DNA from 4 places in the Pseudomonas sp. S3_C06 genome. Region 3 is predicted to be linked to each of the others. Evidence: riboswitches for the same ligand, from Rfam matches in the RefSeq annotation. Region 3 holds a riboswitch; each other region holds the start of a gene.

Region 1 (5,605 bases), 1.0 Mb from region 3:
GCCGCTGCGCCCTCGCCAAGCTGAGGACGGTCGTGAAGTTCGCCGTGGTAAATCGCCGGCCCACCCAATTCCACGCCCAGTGCACCAGCGCCGGCAGCCATCACCGGGCCAGCGTTGGGGCTGTCCCATTGCGGCGCCTGGGTGCGCCAGCACTTCAGCGCGAGTCGGGTTTTGCCGAGCAGCGCGTAGGTCAATGCCACCAGACGCGCAGGAATGTAGTTCAACACGTCGTCGATTTTCGCCGCCGCCCAACCGAAGCGCTCGAAGCGTTCGTTGCGATAGCCCCACATCGCATCCAGCGTATTGCTCAAGCGATAAAGAACCACGCCCGGCGCACCCGCCACGACAAACCAGAACAGCGCGGCAAACACCGCATCGCTGCCGTTTTCCAGCACCGACTCAGTGGCAGCACGAGCGACGGCGGTGCTGTCGAGTTCATCGGTCTGGCGGCTGACTAGGTAGCCAACACGCTTGCGAGCCTCATCGAGATCATCCGCACGTAAAGCAGCAGCCACCGGCGCGACATGCTCACCGAGGCTGCGCATGCCGAGGGCGCAATACAACGCGAGAATTTCGACGACCCAGCCCACGTACGGCGCCCAGGAAAATGCGGTAGCAAGCAAGGTCAGCGGCAGCACGGCGATCACCCACGCAGTGACGCCATGGCTGCGCCAGCCCCGGCCACCGGCGTTGAATCGTTGCTCGATGCGCCCGGCGAAATTGCCGAACGCCACCAGCGGATGCCAGCGTTTCGGTTCACCCAACAGCGCATCCAGCGCCACTGCGGCGACACTCAACAACGCCACACTCATTGACTCACTCCCCAATAATTTTCATACAGCAACTCATTGAGCGGCCGCGCCTGCGCCCACCCTTCGAGTACCAGCATCGGCGCCGGATAGAACTCCTTGACCGGGCCCAGACATAAAACCGCCAGAGGTTTTGCGCCTTCGGGCAACTTCAAAAGATCAGCCAGTGCCTGAGGCTCGAACAGTGAAACCCAACCCATGCCCAGACCTTCGGCGCGCGAGGCCAGCCACAGATTCTGGATTGCGCAGGACAGCGAGGCCATGTCCATTTCCGGCAGCGTGCGGCGACCGAAGATGTGTTTTTCGCGATCGTCCATCAATGCGGCAACCAACACCTCGGCGCAGTCATGGATGCCTTCGACTTTGAGTTTCATGAACTCGTCACTGCGCTCGCCGAGGGCTTCTGCGGTGCGGACGCGTTCTTCTTCCACGAGGTTCTGGATCTGCCCGCGCAGGGCTCGGTCGCTGATACGGATGAAACGCCAGGGCTGCATCAGGCCGACGCTTGGGGCCTGGTGGGCGGCTTCCAAGAGTCGGCGCAGCAGATCCGGCTCGACCGTGCCGCCAGTGAAGTGGCGCATGTCGCGGCGTTCGGCGATGGCTCGATAAACCGCTTCGCGTTCGGCTTCGGAGAATGTGTTGTCGGTCATGGCCCTTTCGCGAGCAGGCTCGCTCCCACAGGGGATTGCATTTCGTCAGGCACGACATCGCCCACTGTAGGAGTGAGCCTGCTCGCGATAGCGTCCTCAAGGGACGGTGCAAACAATGCTGCGACAGCCACAGGATTCGACGGAAAATAGAAGTGCACATAAGAGGCCGTCATCCGCCCTTCCCGATAAACCGCCTCGGCCCCACGTCCACCATTCGGGCTCAAACCCCGTGCAATCGGCGCCAGTTCGGTAGTCGTCAGGGAATGATGATAAGTGTGCCCACGCAGCGAACCTTCCGGCAGATCCACCGCTTGCAACGCCAACGCCGCCAGACGCTTCTGCATCACCGCGTCGCCTTTGAGCAGCCCAACCAATTCGGCGCGAGTGCCTTCAACGTCCGTCAGCGAATCGAGCAGATACAGCATCCCGCCACATTCAGCGAGCAACGGTTTACCCGCTGAATGATGCGCACGAATCGCTTCAACCATCGCGGTGTTCTGCGCCAGCGCAACGTGATGCAACTCCGGATAACCACCGGGCAGATACACGCTGTCCGCTTCAGGTAATTGCGTGTCGCGGATCGGCGAGAAGAAACTCAACTCAGCACCCATCGCCCGCAGCAGATCCAGACTCGCGCCATAGGTGAAGGCAAACGCTTCATCACGGGCGACGGCGATTCGTACATTCTTCAGCAGCGGCTCGACAGCGATGATGTCAGGCGCGGCGAACTCAACCGCCGGTGGCAGCGCTACCTCACAGCTGCTGGCGAGAGCGTCGGCAGCGGCGTCGAGACGCACATCGAGGTCATTCAGTTCGCTGGCCTGCACCAGGCCGAGATGCCGGCTCGGCAGTTCGATGCCTGTTTCGCGGGACAACGCGCCGTACCAGCGCAGCCCCTCCGTGAGGCTGCCTTCGAGCAACTGCGCATGGCGCAAGGTGCCGACGCGATTGGCGAGCACACCGGCAAACGGCAGATCCGGCTGATACTTCGCTAAACCTAGAGCCAACGCACCAAAGGTCTGCGCCATGGCCGTCCCATCAATCACGCCAAGCACCGGTACACCGAAGTGCCGCGCCAGATCGGCACTGGACGGCGTGCCATCGAACAGGCCCATCACGCCCTCGATCAGAATCAGATCCGCCTCGGCAGCGGCTTCCCACAACAGACGACGACTCTCCTGCTCGCCAACCATCCACATGTCCAATTGATACACCGGCGCACCGCTGGCGCGCTCGAGAATCATCGGATCAAGGAAGTCCGGGCCGCATTTGAACACGCGCACTTTGCGCCCCTGATTGCGATGCAAACGGGCGAGCGCGGCGGTGACGGTGGTCTTGCCCTGACCGGAAGCCGGCGCGGCGATGAGCACCGCCGGGCAGTGACGTGGTTGATTCAAAGTTCGACGCCTTTCTGCGCTTTGATGCCGGCCTGGAAGGCGTGTTTGAGCATGCCCATTTCGGTGACCGTATCGCCCATCTCGATCATTTCCGGCTTGGCCGCGCGACCGGTAACGATCACGTGCTGCATCGGCGGACGCGCCTGCAAATCGCTGAGCACCTGATCGAGATCGAGGTAGCCGTGTTTGAGGGCGATGTTCAATTCGTCGAGCACCACCAGACCGATCGACGGATCGCGCAGCAGTTCACGGGACACGGCCCACGCGGCTTCGGCAGCGGCGATGTCGCGCTGACGATCCTGGGTTTCCCAGGTGAAGCCTTCGCCCATCACGTGGAAGCGAACTTGCTCGGGGAAGCGGCGGAAAAACAGCTCTTCGCCGGTGCTGTTGCGGCCCTTGATGAACTGCACCACACCGCACTGCATGCCGTGGCCCATGGCGCGGGCGAGCATGCCGAACGCCGAGCTGCTTTTGCCTTTGCCATTGCCGGTCAGCACCAGCACCAGACCGCACTCGTCGGGCGAGTTGGCAATGCGTTCGTCGATCACGGCTTTTTTGCGCTGCATACGGGCCAGATGGCGTTCGTCGCGCTCGGGGGAATCAGTCATGGGGGAGCTCTCCGTTGAGGCTGGATAACGGCGGGCAGGCACAAGAATAGACGGCAAAAAGCCTGGCATCGCCCACCGTGATGCCGCTGGATGGATCAGGCCGGTCTCCGGGCTCATGAGCGGCGTTGGCCTGACTGCGCGCCTTCCCGCTTCTTTCGAGGCAGTGGCTCAAGGCGCAGCTTTCACTCATTTACCGTTGCGGGGGCAGCGCCGGGATCGTGGTAGTTCTTCGTGCGAAGACAACCCTCACCGGCTTCCCTGTTTCACTCTGTCGACGCAGGTCACAGAGCACCTGAAACAAGCCGCGAAGGTTAGAGGGTTGGGGGTGGAGCGTCAATTAAAGAGGCGGCCATCGGGCGAATAACTGCCGCCGATCAATTATCTGCCGCCAATCTTGTGCCACACTGATACAAATGATATCAAAGAGCCATGCTTTTCCCGAAAAGCCCACCACAACAATAAAGGATGATGACGATGCAAGGCATGATCATCAGCAACCCGCGCCTGGAATTCCTGCGCCCGGTGCTCGAACGCTGGTTTGACTGTATCGACCGTTACAACGCCGTGCGCGGCGACAGCGATACCCCTTACTGGCATGACGAGAAAGCCAATCTCGGACTGCTCTCGGCGGCGGCCTGGATGGCTGAGCTGGTGACCTTGAACGAAACTCCCACGCGCAAGCAGAACGAAGAAGGCGAGCGCAACGCTCGCGCCGATCTGTTTCTGGCCGGCGCCGAAGACCGCGCCTTTATCCAGGCCACTCAGCGCTGGCCGAAGGTCACCAACCTGAATCTGACCCAAGCCCTGCTCGATATCACCAACGACGCCAAACGCATCAGCTACGCCAGCGATCTCAAGCTCGGCTGCCTGTTTATCGCGCCGCAAAAACCCCAGCACAGCGCCAGCCCCGAAGAGCTGCAGGACATGGTCGACGATCTGCAAAAGGAACACACCTGCGCGGTCGCCTGGTATTTCCCTTACGCCTACCGCAAGTTGCGCAGCGAAGCGGGCAACTATCACCCGGGCATCGCCGTGCTGTTCAAGGAAGCCCGCAGCTGAGCAGTTGAACCATCGGGCTTGCGCCCTCCTCTATGATTAGGAATGCATTCATAGGGAAGATCAGCAATGCGCAAGCCCCAGCTCGTTTTTGTCATCGCCTTCGCCGGAGGGCTCGCCGCCTGCGGTGAGACCTCCAGCCTGCAAGTCTCCGACGGCACCGGCCCGTCGCCGAAGCTGCCCGAACCGAACAAGACCCTGATCCCGACGGTGAACATCGCCCCGGCGATCGGCTGGCCCGAGGGCGGCAAACCGACAGCGGCGGCTGGCACCCAGGTGGCAGCGTTCGCCGAAGGCCTCGATCATCCGCGCTGGTTGTATGTGCTGCCCAACGGCGATGTGCTGGTGGCGGAAACCAATGCTCCGCCAAAACCGGATGACAGCAGCGGGATTCGCGGCTGGGTCATGAAGAAGGTCATGGGCAAGGCCGGCGCTGGCGTGCCCAGCCCAAACCGCATCACCTTGCTGCGTGACGCCGACCACGATGGCGTCGCTGAGACGCGCACAGTGTTCCTGCAAAACCTCAACTCACCTTTCGGTATGACGCTGGTCGGCAACGATCTGTACGTCGCCGATACCGATCGCCTGCTGCGCTTTAACTACGAACCGGGCGCGACCGAGATCAAGTCGCAGCCAATCAAGGTTGTCGATTTGCCTGGCGGCACGCTGAATCACCACTGGACCAAAAACGTCATCGCCAGCAAGGACGGCAGCAAGTTGTACGTCACGGTCGGCTCGAATAGCAACGTCGGCGAAAATGGTCTGGATAAGGAAGAAGGTCGCGCCGCGATCTGGGAAGTTGATCGGGCGACCGGCAATCACCGGATCTTTGCCTCGGGCATCCGCAACCCCAATGGCCTGGCCTGGGAACCCACCAGTGGCGCGCTGTGGACGGCAGTGAATGAACGTGACGAGATCGGCAGTGATCTGGTGCCGGACTACATCACCTCTGTGAAGGACGGTGGTTTCTATGGCTGGCCGTTCAGCTACTACGGCCAACATGTCGATGTCCGCGTTACGCCGCAAAACCCGGATCTGGTGACCAAGGCCATTGCCCCGGATTACGCCGTCGGGCCGCACACTGC
Region 2 (5,605 bases), 190 kb from region 3:
ACAAGTGGTTGCGTTCGTTTCATGCGGTGGCCAAGACCGGCAGCTTCACCCTCGCGGCGGAGTACCTCTGCGTCGGTCAGCCGACCGTCAGCGAGCAGGTCAACGCGCTGGAGAAAACCTTCTCGGTCGAGCTGTTCCATCGCCGTGGACGCTACATCGAGATGAGCGCCGCCGGGCACAAGCTCTACGCGATCACTCAAGGTCTGTTCGGCCAGGAAGATGAAGCGGTGCAACTGCTGCAGAGCTTCAAGCAACGCAAAAACGGCATGCTGCGCCTCGGCGCGGTGTCGCCGCCGATCGCGATGAACCTGACCTACGAGCTGATGCAGCGACATCCGGACATTGAACTGGAAACCTCGTTTTCCTCGGAAAAGGACACCCTGGCGCGGCTGTTCAACTTCGACATCGACGTGGCGATTCTGGCGCTGTCGGAATTCGATGAGCGCTTCCACACGCGGCTGTATCACCGCTATCCGATCATTGCCGTGGTGCGCGATGACCATCCGTGGGCCAGCCAGTCGCAGGTTCACATCAACGAAATCAGCCGAGAAAAATGGGTGATGCGCGAGCAAAGTGCGCGCACCCGCCAACTGGTGGAAGAAAGCTGCAAGCGCCTCGATATCGAGCTCAATTGCGTCATGCAACTCAACAGCCGCGAAGCCATCGTGCACGCCATCGTCAAGGGCATCGGCATCGGGTTTGTCTCGGCCGTCGAGTACGCCGAAACACCCGGCACCACGCCGATCACCTTTGTCGACCACCCGTTCTTTATCGAATACCACCTGTGCTGCCTCGGCATCCGCAGGAACCGGCCAGTGATTGCCGAACTGTTTGATGCGAATCCACCGCTGACCTGATCAGCACTGCCCCTTGAACCGCCTACCTCATTACCGAGGGACGGCCCACGCTTACCTGAAAACGGAGATTGACCATGCAGTACCAACAACCGACTCACCTGCAAGCCGCGATCCTTGACTGGGCCGGCACCGTTGTCGATTTCGGCTCGTTTGCGCCGACGCAGATTTTTGTCGAGGCCTTTGCCGAGTTCGGCGTTGCCGTGTCGCTGGAAGAAGCGCGCGGGCCGATGGGCATGGGCAAGTGGGATCACATCCGCACGCTGTGCAACTTGCCACAGATTGCCGAGCGTTATCGTGCAGCATTCGACCGCGTGCCGAGCGATGACGATGTGACGGCGATCTACGAGCGCTTCATGCCGTTGCAAATCGAGAAAATCGCCCTGCATTCGGCGCTGATTCCGGGCGCGCTCGAGGCGATTGCCGCGTTGCGCGACAAGGGCTTGAAAATCGGTTCGTGCTCCGGTTATCCGGCGGTGGTGATGGCCAAGGTCGTCGAACTGGCGCGGGAAAATGGCTACGTCGCTGACCATGTCGTCGCCACCGATGAAGTGCCGAATGGCCGCCCGCATCCGGCGCAGGCACTGGCTAACGTGATTGCCTTGGGCATCGATGATGTGGCCGCGTGCGTCAAGGTTGATGACACCTGGCCCGGAATTCTTGAAGGGCGTAGCGCGGGGATGTGGACGGTGGCGTTGACCTGTTCCGGCAACGCGCTGGGCCTGAGCTATGAGCAATACAAGGCATTGCCGTCGGATCGACTGGCGGAAGAACGTGCGCGGATCGGCAAGATGTTCGCCCCCTCGCGCCCGCATTATCTGATCGACACCATCGCCGAGTTGCCCGAGGTAATCGAAGACATCAATGCGCGTCTGGCCCGGGGCGAAACCCCGCAAGCCTGCTGAGTAGCCCCTACCCCTGATCGTTCCCACGCTCTGCGTGGGAATGCAGCCCGTGACGCTCCGCGTCACTGGACGCGGAGCGTCCCTAGAGGCATTACCACGCGGAGCGTGGGAACGATCAGTTCGCGGCATTGCCAAATCGCAGGCAAAAAAAAGCTGCCAAAACTGGCAGCAAAAACTTTAAGAACACGCGATGTATTGGCCTCAGCATAGACGCCGGATAATGACAGTGTCATGACAGCCGCACATTCATTCGACCGCCCCGCCCCCCGTCATCAGGATGTCATCAAGATCACGGCAGAATCCTCGCAAACCGTCTTGAGCCTCGCGACGGATGCATTGCAAGGATTCCCATGAAAGACGACGCCTCGCTGTTTGCCGCCATCGACCTGGGTTCGAACGCCTTTCGCCTGATGATCGGCCAGTCAGTGCGCAGTCGAAAGGGCTTGCAGATTCAGGAAGTGAAAACCCTGCGTGAACCCGTGCGTCTCGCCGAAGGTTTTGATGGTGGTGCGCTGGATGCGTTGGCACTGGATCGCGGCTGGCAGGCATTGGCGCGGTTCGGCAAGAAGCTGCGCGGTTTCGAGGCCGGCCGGGTTCGCGCGGTGGCGACCAGCGCAGTGCGCGAGGCCGACAATGCGCAACTGTTTCTGGCCAGTGCCGAGCGGCATCTGGGCTTTCCCATCGACGTCATTTGCGGCCATGAAGAGGCGCGGCTGGTCTACGCCGGCGTGACCCACGCCTTGCCAAGCGCTGAAGACCTGCGCCTGGTGGTCGATATCGGCGGCGGTTCCACCGAGCTGATCCTCGGCCAAGGCTCACAACCATTGCTCACCGAAAGCATCGCCATCGGCAGTGGCACCTTGAGCACGCGCTTCTTTCGCGGCGGTGACGTGTCCGCCGGTGCCCTACAGGAGGCCGAACGCTTTGCCATCCTGCAGTTTGAAAAGGTTGCCCGACGCTATCGCGCTCAGGGCTGGCAGCAAACCATCGGTTCGTCCGGCACCGCGCGCATGCTGGCCAAAGTGCTCAAGGCCAATCGCCTCAACGACTACGGTCAGGACGGTATCACCTACGGCGGACTGCTGCGCCTGTCGTTGCTTCTGCTGAAGGTGAACAACGTGCAACAGCTCAAGCTCGCCGGCCTGCAAGCGCATCGCCAAAGCATTCTGCCCGGCGGTCTGGTGTTGATGCTGGCGGCGTTCAAGGTGTTCGGCATCGCGCAAATGCTGCCCTCCGAACCGGGCCTGCGTTTAGGCGTGTTGCACGGTTTGATGAGCCAGCACTAATCCTCGTCACGGCAGATTCGTCTCCCCTTCAGCGGCTCGATCGACTACCATGCCGCCGCCGGTTCCCGAACGGGACTAACAGGGAATCCGAGGTGCTTGCTCAGCACTGATCGGAACTGCCCCCGCAACTGTAGATGCCGAGCCTGCTCCACGACTGCCACTGGGTGAATCCCGGGAAGGCCGGAGCCAGGCGATGACGCATCAGTCAGGAGACCTGCCGGCACAGTGATTACTAACCGGCGGGGTGTCCGGGAAGGACATCGTGCCGTGCGCGTCTTCGTTGGCTGCCCGGCCTTGCGCTGTTTTCCTGACTGCGTTCGATGGTGTGTTTCCAATCCGTACTCTCCCGCTCCCGTACGGTTCCCCTGGAGACTGCCCCATGCTGCTGCCCCGCGTTGCCACCCTGATCACCGGCCTGAGCTTTGGCGCCATGGCGCATGCGGCACCGACGGTCTATCCGCTGACGGTCGAAAACTGCGGCAGCACCCTGACCTTCCAGCACGCACCGACGCGCACCGTGACCATCGGCCAGGCCGGCACGGAAATGCTCTACGCCATGGGCCTGGGCGACAAAGTCGTCGGCACCTCGTTGTGGTTCAACAATGTGCTGGCCAAATACAAAGCCCAGGACGACAAGATCGAGCGTTTGGCTGACAACGAGCCAAGTTTCGAATCGGTGATCGGCAAGCGCCCGGAACTGGTCGCCGTGGAGCTGGAATGGATGGTCGGCCCGCAAGGCGCGGTCGGCACTCGCGAGCAATTTCATGAACTGAAGATTCCGACCTACCTGCTGCCTTCCGATTGCGAAGCCAAGGACAACCTCGTCGGCGCCGATGGCACGCGACTGGCGCCGTTTCGCATCGAGACGATTTACAAAAGCGTGAGCCAACTGGCGCAGATCTTCGATGTTCAGGAGCGTGGCCAGCAGCTCAACGACGAGCTCAAAGCCAGCCTCGCCAAATCGATTGCCACAGCCCAAGGCAAACAGCTGAAGGATGCCAGCGCGCTGGTCTGGTTTTCCAGCGCACAAATGGACATCGAGCCGTTCGTGGCCGGGCACAAAGGCGTTCCCGATTTCATGCTCAGCACCCTCGGCGTGCGTAACGTGGTGGCGTCCGATGAAGAGTGGCCAACGGTCGGCTGGGAAACCATCGCCAAGGCTAATCCAACCTTTCTCGTCATCGCGCGCATGGACCGTCGACGCTTCCCCGCCGACGACTATGAAAAGAAACTCGCCTTCCTGCGCACTGACCCGGTGACGCGCAACATGGACGCGGTGAAGCACAACCGCATCATCATTCTTGACGCCATGGCCATGCAGGCGAGCCTGCGCATGTTCGATGGCATCGAGCAATTGGCCACGGCCATCAACGGCAATGACCTGTCGCAATGAGTGCCAGTCTGATCCGTACGCTGCTGGCCTTGGTGACACTGTTGATTGCAGTGGTCGCTGGTGTGGCCATCGGCGAAACCTCGATTGAACCGGGCGTGGTCGTGCAAGTGCTGGCGAACAAATTGTGGGGCGCCGGGTACGCGCTGGATCCTATCGACGAAGGCATCGTCTGGAACTACCGCCTGACCCGCGCACTGGTCGCGGCTGCATGCGGTGCCGGTCTGGCGACGTGCGGGGTGATTTTGCAGTCGCTGTTGCGCAACCCGCTGGCCGATCCTTATCTGCTGGGGATTTCTGCCGGCGCCTCGACCGGGGCGGTGATGGTGGCGTTACTCGGTGTTGGCGCCGGGATCATCTCGTTGTCAGTCGGCGCATTTGCCGGCGCAGTCACGGCGTTCGTGCTGGTGATTGTACTGGCGCGAGTCAGCGGTTCGGCCAGCGGCACCGGGCAGATCATTCTTGCCGGGATCGCCGGCTCGCAGCTGTTCAACGCGCTCACGGCGTTTTTGATCACCCGCTCGGCCAGCTCTGAACAGGCGCGCGGCATCATGTTCTGGCTGTTGGGCAATCTCGGCGGCGTGCGCTGGCCTTCGGTGTGGCTGGCGGTGCCGGTGGCCGTGTTGGGGTTGGTTGTGTGTCTGTGGCATCGGCGGGCGCTGGATGCGTTTACCTTTGGTGCGGATTCGGCGGCATCCCTCGGCATTCCGGTGCGACGTGTGCAGATTCTGCTGATTGGCTGCGCGGCACTGGTGACGGCGGTGATGGTGTCGATTGTCGGTTCGATCGGTTTTGTCGGGTTGGTGATTCCCCACGCCGCGCGGCTGTTGCTCGGCACCGGGCATGCGCGCTTGTTGCCGGCCAGTGCGTTGGGCGGCGCAGTGTTTCTGATTGCCGCTGATGTGCTGTCGCGCACGTTGATCAAGGGCCAGGTGATTCCGGTCGGGGTGATTACCGCGCTGGTCGGCGCGCCGGTGTTTGCCTTGATTCTGGTAGGCCGCAGGTCCGCTCGATGAATAGTGTTTTGAGTTGTTCTGGTCTGAGCTTCAGAGTGCGCGGCGCCGAGTTGCTCAGCGGTGTCAGCCTTGAAGTTCAGCGCGGCGAAACCCTCGGCATCGTCGGGCCGAATGGATCCGGCAAATCCACCCTGCTCAAACTGCTGGCCGGGCT
Region 3 (5,605 bases):
GGCGGGGACGAAACGACCGCTGAGGGCGTCGAGCAGGCCGCGCATTTCAGCGGGGCCGCAGGCGTCCAGGCGTGGGGCGACGACTTCGCGCAGATTGTCGATGATTGCGCCGACTTCAGCCCAACGCGGTCCTTGTAGGAGTGAGCCTGCTCGCGATGGCGGTGTGTCAGGCAAATCTGTATCGAATGACACTCCGCTATCGCGAACAGGCTCACTCCTACAAGGGGATTGCAGCGTCTGGAAAATCAGTTCAGTGGCAAACAGTTCGAGGCGTTCGCGGGTGTCGCCGGCGGTGCGCCAGACTTCGTCGCTTTGCTCTTGCAGCTCTGCGGGACGCGGGCCGGTCCATGGATCGGCCAACGCACAGTCGAGCGGATCGAAACCAAGTTCGAATGCTTTGGCCAGTGCGCGCAGCAGGCTCGACTGCGCGCCCTTCCCGTCTCCGCGCGGAATACGCAACAACGCCAACAACGTATCAATGCGCAATCGCCCGCTCGGTGACTCGCCGAAAATGTGCAAGCCATCGCGAATCTGCGATTCCTTCAAATCACACAAATAGGTATCGAGACGCGGCAACCAGATCGCCGCGTCGGCGTCGCTGTCCATCCCGGCGTCGAGTTGCAGTTCGCGGTCGATCTGCGTGTCCCGCACCAGTTGCAGAATGTCGCGCTGCAACTCGCGGGCGCGACGCGGATCGAGCAACTGCGCTTCGTAATATTCGTCGGCCAGCAGCTCCAGATTGCGCAACGGCCCATAGGTTTCGGCGCGGGTCAGCGGCGGCATCAGGTGGTCGATGATCACCGCTTGCGTACGCCGCTTGGCCTGGGCGCCCTCGCCCGGGTCATTGACGATAAACGGATAGATGTTCGGCAGCGGCCCGAGCACTGCGTCCGGCCAGCAGTTTTCCGAAAGGCCAACGCCTTTGCCCGGCAGCCATTCGAGGTTGCCGTGCTTGCCGACGTGAATCACGCCGTGGGCGCCGTAGGTGTTGCGCAACCAGAAATAGAACGCCAGATAACCGTGCGGCGGCACCAGATCGGGATCGTGATAGACCGCGCTCGGATCGACCTGATAACCGCGCGCCGGCTGAATGCCGACGAAGGTCAGGCCGAAGCGCAGACCAGCAATCATCATCCGCCCGTCGCGGCACATCGGATCGTTTTGCGGCGGGCCCCAGCGTTCGACAACGGCGGCGCGATTGGCCTCGGGCAGCGCATTGAACATCGTCAGGTACGCGTCCATCGCCAGGCTTTGCTGGCACGGGCGCAGATCAATCGTGTCGAGATCGTTGCTGACGCCGCCGAGCAATTGCTGGATCAACTCGGTGCCGCTGCCCGGCAGTTCAGCGGTGAGCGGATAACCCTCAGCCTGCAACGCGCGCAGGATATTCAGCGCCGCTGCGGGCGTGTCGAGGCCGACGCCGTTGCCGATGCGTCCGTCGCGGGTCGGGTAATTGGCGAGAATCAGCGCAATGCGTTTTTCGCCATTCGGCACCCGTGCCAGAGCAATCCAGCGCCGCGCCAGTTCCGCGACAAAATCCATGCGCTCAGGCTGCGCGCGGTAGCAGACCACATCGGACTGGCTGCGCTCACTGCGCCAGGCCAGATCCTTGAAACTGATCGGCCGACTGATGATGCGCCCGTCGAGTTCCGGCAAGGCAATGTGCATCGCCAGATCCCGTGGCCCCAGACCTTGCTCACTGTCACGCCAGCCGGGCTCGTTGTCCTGCGCGCAGATCGCCTGGATCACCGGAATATTGCGGCGAAACGGCCGCAGATGCGGCGCTTCAGGGCTGGACTGAGCGAATCCAGTGGTGTTGAGAATCACCCCCGCCTCGACTTCATCCAGCCAATCCTCGACCACCGCCAGGCAGCCGGGTTCTTTCAGACTGGCCAGCGCGATCGGCAGCGGATTCAACCCCGCTGCCTGCAAGCGCTGGCAGAAAACATCGATGAACGCGGTGTTCGCCGCTTGCAGGTGCGAGCGGTAAAACAGCACCGCCGCCACCGGGTTTTCCGGCAGCCATTCGGCTTGCCAGTCACTCAGTGCGGCGCTGGTTTTGTTCGGGTGGTAAATCGCCGTGCGCGGCAGGGTTTGCGGTTCTTCCCAGGCGTAATCGCGGGCGAGCCAACGGCTGGCCAGACAGCGGAAGAAATCCAGCGCGTTGCCCAGACCGCCCTGACGCAAAAACTGCCAGAGCCGGTCGCGATCTTCTGCATTGACGGTGCTCAAGTCGCTGAGCTCCGGATCGGGACGGTCATCGCCCGGTACCAGAATCACCTGCACGCCACGTTCGGCTAGCTCGACCAAGCGCTCGACGCCATAACGCCAATAGGCAATGCCGCCGTGCAGCGAGATCAGAATGACCTTGGCGTGACGCAGCACTTCGTCGACATACAGATCGACCGAAGCGTGATTCTGCACCTGCATCGGATTGGCCAGACGCAGGCTCGGATAATCTTCCGGCAACTGCTGCGCGGCTTCGGCGAGCAGCGCCAGGCTGGAGTCGCCGCTGCACAGGATCACCAGCTCGGCGGGGGTTTGGCCAAGGTCGGCAATGTTGTCATCCGAGACGAAACCGCCGGGCTGAGTCCTGAGCAGGTGCATGGTTTAAACGCTGAGCGCAGCGCGCAGTTGCGCTTCGAGTTGGGCGGCGTCGAGTTCCTGACCGATCAGCACCAGACGCGTGACGCGCGCTTCCTCGGCACCCCACTGACGGTCGAAATGCTTGTCGAAACGCGTGCCCACGCCCTGGATCAGCAAACGCATTGGCTTGTTCGGAATGGCCGCAAAGCCCTTCACGCGCAAGATGCCGTGCTTGACCACCAGTTGCGTCAGGGCGTCGAGCAGTAGGCTTTCATCAGCTTGCGGAAGTTCGATGGAGATCGAATCGAAGGCGTCGTGATCGTGGTCATCGTGGTCGTCATCGCCTTCACCGTGGTGGTGATCATGGTGGCTGTGGCGGCTGTCGATGTGTTCTTCGGAACCGGCGCCGAGGCCGATCAACACGTCCAGTGGCAGACGGCCGTTGCTGGCTTCGATGATTTTGACGGCGGGCGGCAATTCTTCGGCGACTTCTGCGCGAACGCGAGCGAGGTCTTCCGGGCTGGTCTGATCGGCCTTGTTGAGGATGACGAGGTCGGCGCTGGCCAGTTGGTCGGCGAACAGTTCGTGCAGCGGCGATTCGTGATCGAGGTTCGGGTCGAGTTTGCGCTGCGCATCGACTTGATCCGGGAACGCGGCGAAGGTGCCAGCGGCTACGGCCGGGCTGTCGACCACGGTGATCACCGCGTCAACGGTGCAGGCGCTGCGGATTTCCGGCCACTGGAAGGCTTGCACCAGCGGTTTTGGCAGGGCCAGGCCCGAGGTTTCGATGAGGATGTGATCGAGGTCACCGCGACGCGCGACCAGTTCACGCATCACCGGAAAAAATTCTTCCTGAACGGTGCAGCACAGACAGCCGTTGGCCAGTTCGTAGACGCGGCCGGTGGCTTCTTCTTCGGTGCAGCCGATGGTGCATTGCTTGAGGATTTCACCGTCGATGCCCAGCTCGCCGAACTCATTGACGATCACCGCGATGCGACGGCCTTGGGCGTTATCGAGCATGTGCCGCAGCAGCGTGGTTTTGCCCGAGCCGAGGAAGCCGGTGACGATGGTGACGGGGAGTTTGGCCAGTGTTTTCATCGGTATGCCCTTTGGCAAGCGGCGGGCATACGGGACGAGAACCGGCCACGCGCGTGCGCGCCGGAAGCGTTCGCCACCGGATCACCCCGCCCGGTTGTAGTGAGAATCTGTGACGAGGCAGGTCTCCTGGCTGACGGTGTTCAGGCATTGGGCCTGGCGTTGGCTGCGCCTTCCCGCTGGCTCATGGGTTGAGCTGGCAGTGGCGTGGCAGCGAACATCACCGTTCACAGTTGCGGGGGCAGCCGCGGCATTGACCGCGTTCCCTTCTTAGCTTCGGCAACGGCCGAAGAACCTCGAAAGCGCAAGGCTACGCATGGTGTGGTTTTGGGTCAATGCTTTGGGGGTTTTGGATTGGGGGCATATCCGTTGCTGCGGGTGCTGCTTCTGGCGGTTTCGCTCTTACAGCGAGTCCCTTTTTCAAACGCCAAAAAGGAACCAAAAGGCTTTGCCCCGGCGTACGGCACTTCGCTGAGGCTCAGTGTTCCCTCGCTACGGTGTCCATCCGGGGGCATCGCCTACGGTTTGCTTCGCTGCACCTCCTCTCGATGTGTGCGGCTTCGCCGCACGGCGCTACGCGCCTACCCCCGGATGAACACCTTCGCTCGGCCTGCCGAAGGGGCAAAAGATCAAAAGCCAAAGCCAAAGCCAAAGCCAAAGCAGGATCAAAAACCAGATCAAGAGCCCCTCACCCTAGCCCTCTCCCCAAGGGAGAGGGGACTGACCGAGGTGTTTGGGAGAGCTACGCCGACGTGCGATACCGAGTTGAACTCAAGCTTTGAAAAGCCCAAAAATCGGCCCCCTCTCCCTCGGGAGAGGGCTGGGGTGAGGGGAAGCACCACCACAAATCCAAAGCCGACCACGCCCCGCTCTTCACCACTCAATAGGCCGAGTGTCAGCTCGCCTGCTCTTGATCTTGATCCACGGGCGACGTCGGAAGGCTGAGTGGAGGGATTGATCCGGGCGTGGGAGCGTAGCGACCGTTTGGCGCAGCCAAACACAGCGAGAGGAGGTGCAGCGAAGCAAACCGTAGGCGCTGCGCCCGGATCGATCCCGGAGCGAAGGAACCCCGAGCCCCAGCGAGCGGGCCGCACGTAGGAGCAAGCCTTTTTGGTTACTTTTTCGGCGTCTGGAAAAAGTGACCCGCCGTAAGGGCGGAACCCTAATCAGCCACACCCGCAGCAACGGATATACACCCAAAAATTGACCAAAACCCCACCCCCATGCTCTCCTACACAACTTGTTACGGGTGCCCTTCACAGGGTGAAACGGGAAACCGGTGAATCATGTGCTTTACTCAGAGCCATGTCAGTCCGGTGCTGCCCCCGCAACGGTAAGCGAGCGAAGCGTCAAAACCACTGTGTCTGTACGGCATGGGAAGGTGACGCTTGCAGGTCGGCATGACGCCAACCCCTCGTGAGCCCGGAGACCGGCCCGCAACACACAGCCCGCACCTTGTGCGTCGCTGAACATAACAAACCCGCGGTGGGCGGGCGCTGTTCGAACCTCTGCGAGCCCGACCCGCAGGGGTTTTCATGCGCTCGATTCACCCACTGACATTCCAGAGGGAAGCGCCATGTCGATCATCAGCAGCACCGGCAGCAACACGGACAAAATCGCCAGCACCACCACCCTGAGCCAACGCCTGGCCGCCGCGATCTTCGCGTCGATCCTCGGCGCCAGCCTGGTCTACTTTGCCGGTTTCTCGCACATCGAAGCGGTGCACAACGCCGCCCACGATACCCGCCACAGCGCCGCGTTCCCGTGCCACTGAGACCTGTCGACATGATCAAGCGTATTGCGCAAACCGCAGGTTTCACCGGTCTGCTGGCCGCCCTGCTCCTCACCCTGCTGCAAAGCTTCTGGGTGTCGCCACTGATTCTTCAGGCCGAGACGTTCGAGAAAGCCGAACCGGTTGCAGAAG
Region 4 (5,605 bases), 970 kb from region 3:
CGTGCGCGAGTAAATGCCGGCGCAAGGTTTTCCATAACTGCAAGGCGCCGCGTTGGGTGCAGCGCGGGCCGGTGCAGAGGAACACATGGCGTGCGTGCTCGGGCACGTGCGACCAGTCCGGGTGCGTGTCGACGCCGTCGACGGTTTTGATGTCACTCATCAGAAGCGGTACGTGTAGCGTACTTCGGAGGTGAACGGCCGGCCGAGGTTATCGACGTTGCTCGAACGGCTGGTGACGTAATCGCGGTCGAAGAGGTTTTCCACCAGCAGGCTGACGCGGTGTTGGTGGGCGTTGTCGAGATAGCGATAAGCGTCGGCGTCGACCACTGAATAGTTGCCGTACTCGACCTGCTTCGAGCTTTTGATGTCGCGGATATAGCGGATCGCACCGCCGGCGCCCCACAGGCGGTTTTCCGATTCATAACCCACGCGTGAACGGGCGAAGAAGCTCGGGATGTCGTTGATCGTCACACCGCTGCGCGACTCGGTGAGGTTGCGGGTCATGTCCGCTTGCAGGCTCCACTGATCGTTGAGCGCCAGTTTGGCGTCGGCCTCGAAACCGCGCATCTGGATCGTGCCTTCACCGTTGACCCACTGAATGTCATCGAGGGTGATCAGGTCGTCGATCTTGCGTTTGAACAGGGTCACGCTGGCGCTGAATTCGCGGTCGAGCAGAAAGCCTTTGTAGTCGACACCCAGTTCGGCGTTGCGGCTTTTTTCCGGTTTGAGATTGCGGTTGCCGATCTCGTCGCCCGGCTCGTTGACGAACAGTTGCTCGGCGTTCGGCAGTTTGTAGGCGCTGCCGTACTGACCGCGCACCGCCCAGTTGTCATTGAGGTCATACAGCGAAGTGAGCATGCCGACCGTGGCACTGTCGCCGCCGCTCATGGCCTCGTGACGCACGCCGATGCTCGGGTGCCAGTCGGGCAGGGCGTCGATCTGCGGGCGCAGTTGCGTGTAGAACGCGTGCGCTTCAGCCTTGTCGTTGTCGATAATCAGCACATCGTCCTGGCCCTTGAACCATTGGTTGTCGGTGCCGAACACCAACACATGGCCACCGGGCAATTCTGCTTTGCCTTCGGCCTGCACGCCCCAATCGGTGAAGCCCCAATAGTCGTTGTGGTTGATGACTTTGGTGCCGCCGCCGGCGATGTTGTTGACCCGGGTGTAGCGCGTGTCCCAGTCGTTGATATGGCCTTTGACGAAGTAGCTCAGACGCTCATTGATGGTCTGCTCGAAAGTCGCCGTGGCGATCTGCTGCACGCGGTCGTTGGTGGTCTTGTGATTGTCGACCGGACGGGCGAAGTCGAGGTTGGCGTCGGCGTATTGGTAGAACAGTTCCAGCCGCGCATCCTCGCCAAACGACTGAATCGCCTTGCCGCCGAAGGTGGTGACTTCGTAGGCGCGGTTCTTCTCGCTGACGTTTTTCATGTCGCGGTTGCGATAGGGCTGGTAACCGTCGGAGACGTTGTGGCTGACGTACGCGAGCAAACCGAGATCGCCGAAACCGTTGCTGAAGATGTTTTCGACCCGAGCGTCTTCGGTGGTGCCGCCGAAGCTGTCGACGCCCAGATTCACTTCGCCGGAGGTTTTGCGCGATTGCGGGCTGCGGGTGACGATGTTGATCACCCCCGACACTGCCTGGGTGCCGAACAACAGACTCTGGCCACCCTTGAGCACTTCGATGCGCTCGATGGCGTTGGCCGGCAGGGTGTCCAGATAGAGGCCGCCGTACAGGCGATTGTTCAGGCGCACGCCGTCGAGCAGGATCAGCGTGTCATCGTTGCGCCCGCCCAGCAGCGAATAGGTGCCGTAGTCGAACGGGCCGTTTTTCGGCGCGACATACAGGCCGGGAATAAACATCTGCATGACGCGGCTGACATCGGCACTGGGGCCAGCGCGCTCTATCTGTTCGCGGCTGACGATCTCGACCTTGCTGCCGAACTTCGCCATCTCGGCGACCGTGGTCGACTCCACCGACGGTGCGGAAACGATTTGCTGATTGAGTTCCAGCGGCGTGTCATCTGCCAGCAGCAGGGGACTGAACAAACAGCCGAACAGAAGGGTTGGAGCCGAGGTGTAGAAAGGTCGAATCATTGTCTTCTCGAAAAGGATCTTCGCAGAAGAGCATGCAGGAGAAGGCATCGCGCACAGCCAATACCGGCCCATGCCCGCCCACCGCAGGATTTTGCCAAACAGCAATTCAGGCCGGTCTCCGGGCTCGCGCGTATCGAGGCTTTCACCTTCCCATGGCCGTGCGGCCACAGTGGTGTATCGAAAGCATCACGCGCATACCGTTGCGGGGGCAGCACCGGACTTGTTCGAAAAGAACGTACCGGTTTCCCGTTTCACCCCATGCACGGCGGCATGGGACACCTGAAACTGGGCGGCATCTGAACATTCGAATGACCGTTCGTCAACTTGCCAATTATCGGCTGGGGGGCGACGGCGATAGCCATGAGGATGTCTGCATACACCGCAATACCCTGTAGGAGTGAGCCTGCTCGCGATTGCGCAGGGTCAGTCAACCTATTCGGTGCAGACACTCCGCTATCGCGAGCAGGCTCACTCCTACAGGGGCACAAGATTGGTGTAGATCCTGTCCGCCAGCATTGGCCGTCAAATCCTTGAAGGTTTAAAGTTCACTTCAAAGTCATTTGCAGCTCAGGTCAATCATGAAAATCGGCGAACTGGCAAAAATCAGCGGTCTGGCGCCTTCGCGCATCCGCTTCTATGAGGCGAGCGGGCTGATCAAGTCGGTCGAGCGCAAGGCCAACGGTTATCGCGACTACGCCCCGGAAACCGAGTGGATCCTGCATATCATCACCGGCGCGCAGTCAGCGGGTTTTTCCCTCGAGGAAATCCGCCAGTTACTGCCGGTGAACGCGCAGGAATGGCAGCACGAAGAAATGCTGGTCGGGCTCAAACGCAGGGTCGAAGAAATCAAAATCCTCCAGCAACGCCTGGCGCATAACAAGGCGCAGTTGCTGCGGGTCATTCACGGCATCGAGAGCAAACCGGCCGACGTCGGCTGTGCCGACAACGCGCAGTTGTTGATCAGCCAGATCCGCGAGGAGAAGGCGCCGGTGATTTCCGGCCTGCGTGGCATGGCCTCCGGGAAGTAAAAGCGTATTGAAAGGCCGCCGTTTGACGGTGCTGGCCGATAGATTTAGAGACTCTAGTTTGAGTTCAATGAGAGTCAACGCTTGGCATCACTGTCATGAGAGGATGCCAAGCGGGTATGTGATAGTTACTGGTAAGAGTGAACTACGGGTGCCAACATGCTCTGGAAATTGGCAATCGTCGGGTCAATGAGTTTTTTCAGGTTATATTTTTTCAAGGGCCCCACGTTGTCAAAACGCGCTTCGATTGCGATTTTTACCTTTTCCCAAAAGTCCAGTTCGAGTGTGAGTTCGTTGCTGCCATGATTGGATCTTAAACGGTCCGTGAGATAACGCTCTGAGGCAATCTCAATGAAGTCAGCAATGGCTGTATTAGGAGCCTCGACAAGCGCAGTAACGAACAAATCCACATCAACATCCGTGAAGAACACAGTATGGCGGTGCTCGGTGATCAGTAATTTAACGAGTGTCGTCCGGGTGCCTTGTTTAATGGCCGTATAGAAGCTAGAAAGTTTGTCTGAAGCGTGAGTTTTGGATTTTTCAATCTGGGCTTTTTTGAAAGCGTCCGCGTGCGCACTTATAAAAAACTCGAACGAGTGTGCCAGTTTTTCGTTGCTCTTCAGGTTGGCCACTTCCCACTGAATAAAATCATTGAGATTGCAATTTTTCCAACTGTCGGAACCTTGATGTTTTCTCGGATAAGCACTTATGCAGTTAGCCAGGTCAGTGGCTTCCATATGACTCAAGTCATGTTCAATTAACTTCGCCATCAACTCCGCCTTTCTAAGGAATTTTAGCGGGTGTTCATCATCAAGGCTTAAAATTTCACTTTCCAGCGTATTGTTGAGGAGGAGGAACTCATCATCTTCCAGAGAATGAAAGTAGTTGATTTTTTCCAGCGTGTCCTGCTCGGGTGTCTCCTGTTTTGCAAAAAATGGCAGTGACTCGGAGAGTAAGTTGATTTTTGAGTGGTCGCCGTTAAACAGAACATCGAACCAAAAGTTATCTCTCAAGATTGGTAGTTCCGAAGGGAAGTATTTTTTTGTGAAAGCCGTGCCTGATTGGAAAATATTATTGCATAACAGGTCTTCCTTACGAATCTTGGCAGACCTGACTTCCATGCTGAGTGCAAAAAAGGTTTTGGCTAGCAAGTTTGCGTATTTTTCATGGTCTTGAAATTTACGTTCAAGGGTATCCCACATTTGGGAGAAATCGTCGATTGCCTGTTTTAGCGATCGGAGGTTGCGACAGTCTGACGCGGCATAGGCTTCTACAATTATTTTTTTGAATTGCTGGATGTTATCTGCGTCGTCATGGAGGAATCGCTCAATGACGTCTTCAGCACTGTGATTGACCAGAAAAGTTTTGCTGATAACTTTTTCTTTGAATTTTCTATAGTTCTCTTCCTGCCCTCTCTCGAGTTCCGCTTCGTTGGCAATCAATATGGTTTTTATCTGGCAGGTTTCTACGATGTGGTTGATGTAGCCTAGTAAATCCTGGAGCGGGATTCTAGAGCGTTCAACATCGTCAAGAATCAGCGCGTAGTCGGATTTTCCATCGATGAGCAGGTTGTATAAATTGATATCTCCTGCATTAGCGCTCATGGAGATTTCAGTTTTCATTTCTCCGGGCGCTTCCAGCTTTATTGCGGTCGCCAGTTTTTTGACCGAGCTCCCCAAGAGTTTCATTGCTTTGGAGTTCATGACAGGATAAAAGAATCCTAGTATGCGGTCTTCCACTTCGGATATTTTGTGGAGTCCAAACAGGCTGACTTTAACCAGTTTAAGGTTTTTAATTTTGTTGTTTGTGACAAAAAAATTGATGAAGTGAGTTTTACCACAACCCCAATTCCCGGTGAGTAAAATGGCTTGGCTCGAGTGTTTGCTATTTAGGTAGTGAAGTAAATTCGTTTCGATATTTTCGTTGACTGATTCGGTCATGTGTCATTTCCCTATGAATTTCGAACGATATTAAAAATGCAGTAGAAATTTTCTCTAGCGTTAAATGCGGATTCTGGCCTAGAGCCATCATGCGCAGTGTCTACTTTTCATTAAGGGCAGCGCAATCCCTTTGCCCGTTTTCAGACACCCTCCCGCGTCTGGAATCTTATCCGGAAGCTTTCGAAAAAACGATTGACCCTAAAGTTGGCTTTAATCTTATGGTTGTCCCACGCCCAATCGAGGACTCCTCATGAACGTGTTCGACAACCTGATGCTCCCCAATGGTTCGACCCTCAAGAACCGCATTGCCAAAGCCGCCATGGAAGAAAACATGGCCGACGCCGATCAGGCACCTTCGGAAGAACTGATGCGCCTGTATCAAGCTTGGGCCGATGGCGGTGCCGGGCTGTTGATCACTGGCAACGTCATGGTCGATGGCCGCGCGATGACCGGGCCGGGCGGCGTGGTGCTGCAGGACGATCAGCAATTGGCCAAGTTCAAGCGCTGGGCGCAGATTGGCCGCTCGGGCGGCGCGCAGTTCTG

What was found. Region 3 has a riboswitch for cobalamin ahead of cobW (cobalamin biosynthesis protein CobW). Riboswitches for the same ligand answer to the same signal wherever they lie in the genome.
Region 1: it holds a riboswitch for cobalamin, as region 3 does, so the genes downstream of both, cobO (cob(I)yrinic acid a,c-diamide adenosyltransferase) here and cobW (cobalamin biosynthesis protein CobW) in region 3, are expected to answer to the same signal.
Region 2: it holds a riboswitch for cobalamin, as region 3 does, so the genes downstream of both, AB4N44_RS29395 (ABC transporter substrate-binding protein) here and cobW (cobalamin biosynthesis protein CobW) in region 3, are expected to answer to the same signal.
Region 4: it holds a riboswitch for cobalamin, as region 3 does, so the genes downstream of both, AB4N44_RS04630 (TonB-dependent receptor plug domain-containing protein) here and cobW (cobalamin biosynthesis protein CobW) in region 3, are expected to answer to the same signal.

What each region holds. Positions count from the first base shown of each region.
Region 1 covers NZ_CP162747.1:5,787,174-5,792,778, reverse strand. Annotated here, with positions in the region: gene cbiB (adenosylcobinamide-phosphate synthase CbiB) at 1-812, opposite strand, end outside; gene bluB (5,6-dimethylbenzimidazole synthase) at 809-1,459, opposite strand; gene AB4N44_RS25785 (cobyrinate a,c-diamide synthase) at 1,456-2,856, opposite strand; gene cobO (cob(I)yrinic acid a,c-diamide adenosyltransferase) at 2,853-3,464, opposite strand; cobalamin riboswitch at 3,546-3,775, opposite strand; gene AB4N44_RS25775 (hypothetical protein) at 3,939-4,523, shown strand; gene AB4N44_RS25770 (PQQ-dependent sugar dehydrogenase) at 4,590-5,605, shown strand, end outside.
Region 2 covers NZ_CP162747.1:6,597,584-6,603,188, reverse strand. Annotated here, with positions in the region: gene AB4N44_RS29410 (LysR substrate-binding domain-containing protein) at 1-857, shown strand, start outside; gene phnX (phosphonoacetaldehyde hydrolase) at 932-1,759, shown strand; gene AB4N44_RS29400 (Ppx/GppA phosphatase family protein) at 2,110-3,045, shown strand; cobalamin riboswitch at 3,088-3,281, shown strand; gene AB4N44_RS29395 (ABC transporter substrate-binding protein) at 3,425-4,438, shown strand; gene AB4N44_RS29390 (FecCD family ABC transporter permease) at 4,447-5,451, shown strand; partial or broken gene AB4N44_RS29385 (ABC transporter ATP-binding protein) at 5,544-5,605, shown strand, end outside.
Region 3 covers NZ_CP162747.1:101,256-106,860, reverse strand. Annotated here, with positions in the region: gene cobN (cobaltochelatase subunit CobN) at 1-2,607, opposite strand, end outside; gene cobW (cobalamin biosynthesis protein CobW) at 2,611-3,684, opposite strand; cobalamin riboswitch at 3,784-3,995, opposite strand; cobalamin riboswitch at 4,912-5,133, shown strand; gene AB4N44_RS00375 (CbtB domain-containing protein) at 5,258-5,455, shown strand; gene AB4N44_RS00370 (CbtA family protein) at 5,467-5,605, shown strand, end outside.
Region 4 covers NZ_CP162747.1:1,069,608-1,075,212, reverse strand. Annotated here, with positions in the region: gene AB4N44_RS04635 ((2Fe-2S) ferredoxin domain-containing protein) at 1-160, opposite strand, end outside; gene AB4N44_RS04630 (TonB-dependent receptor plug domain-containing protein) at 160-2,097, opposite strand; cobalamin riboswitch at 2,190-2,395, opposite strand; gene AB4N44_RS04625 (MerR family transcriptional regulator) at 2,676-3,125, shown strand; gene AB4N44_RS04620 (P-loop NTPase fold protein) at 3,251-5,062, opposite strand; gene AB4N44_RS04615 (NADH:flavin oxidoreductase/NADH oxidase family protein) at 5,313-5,605, shown strand, end outside.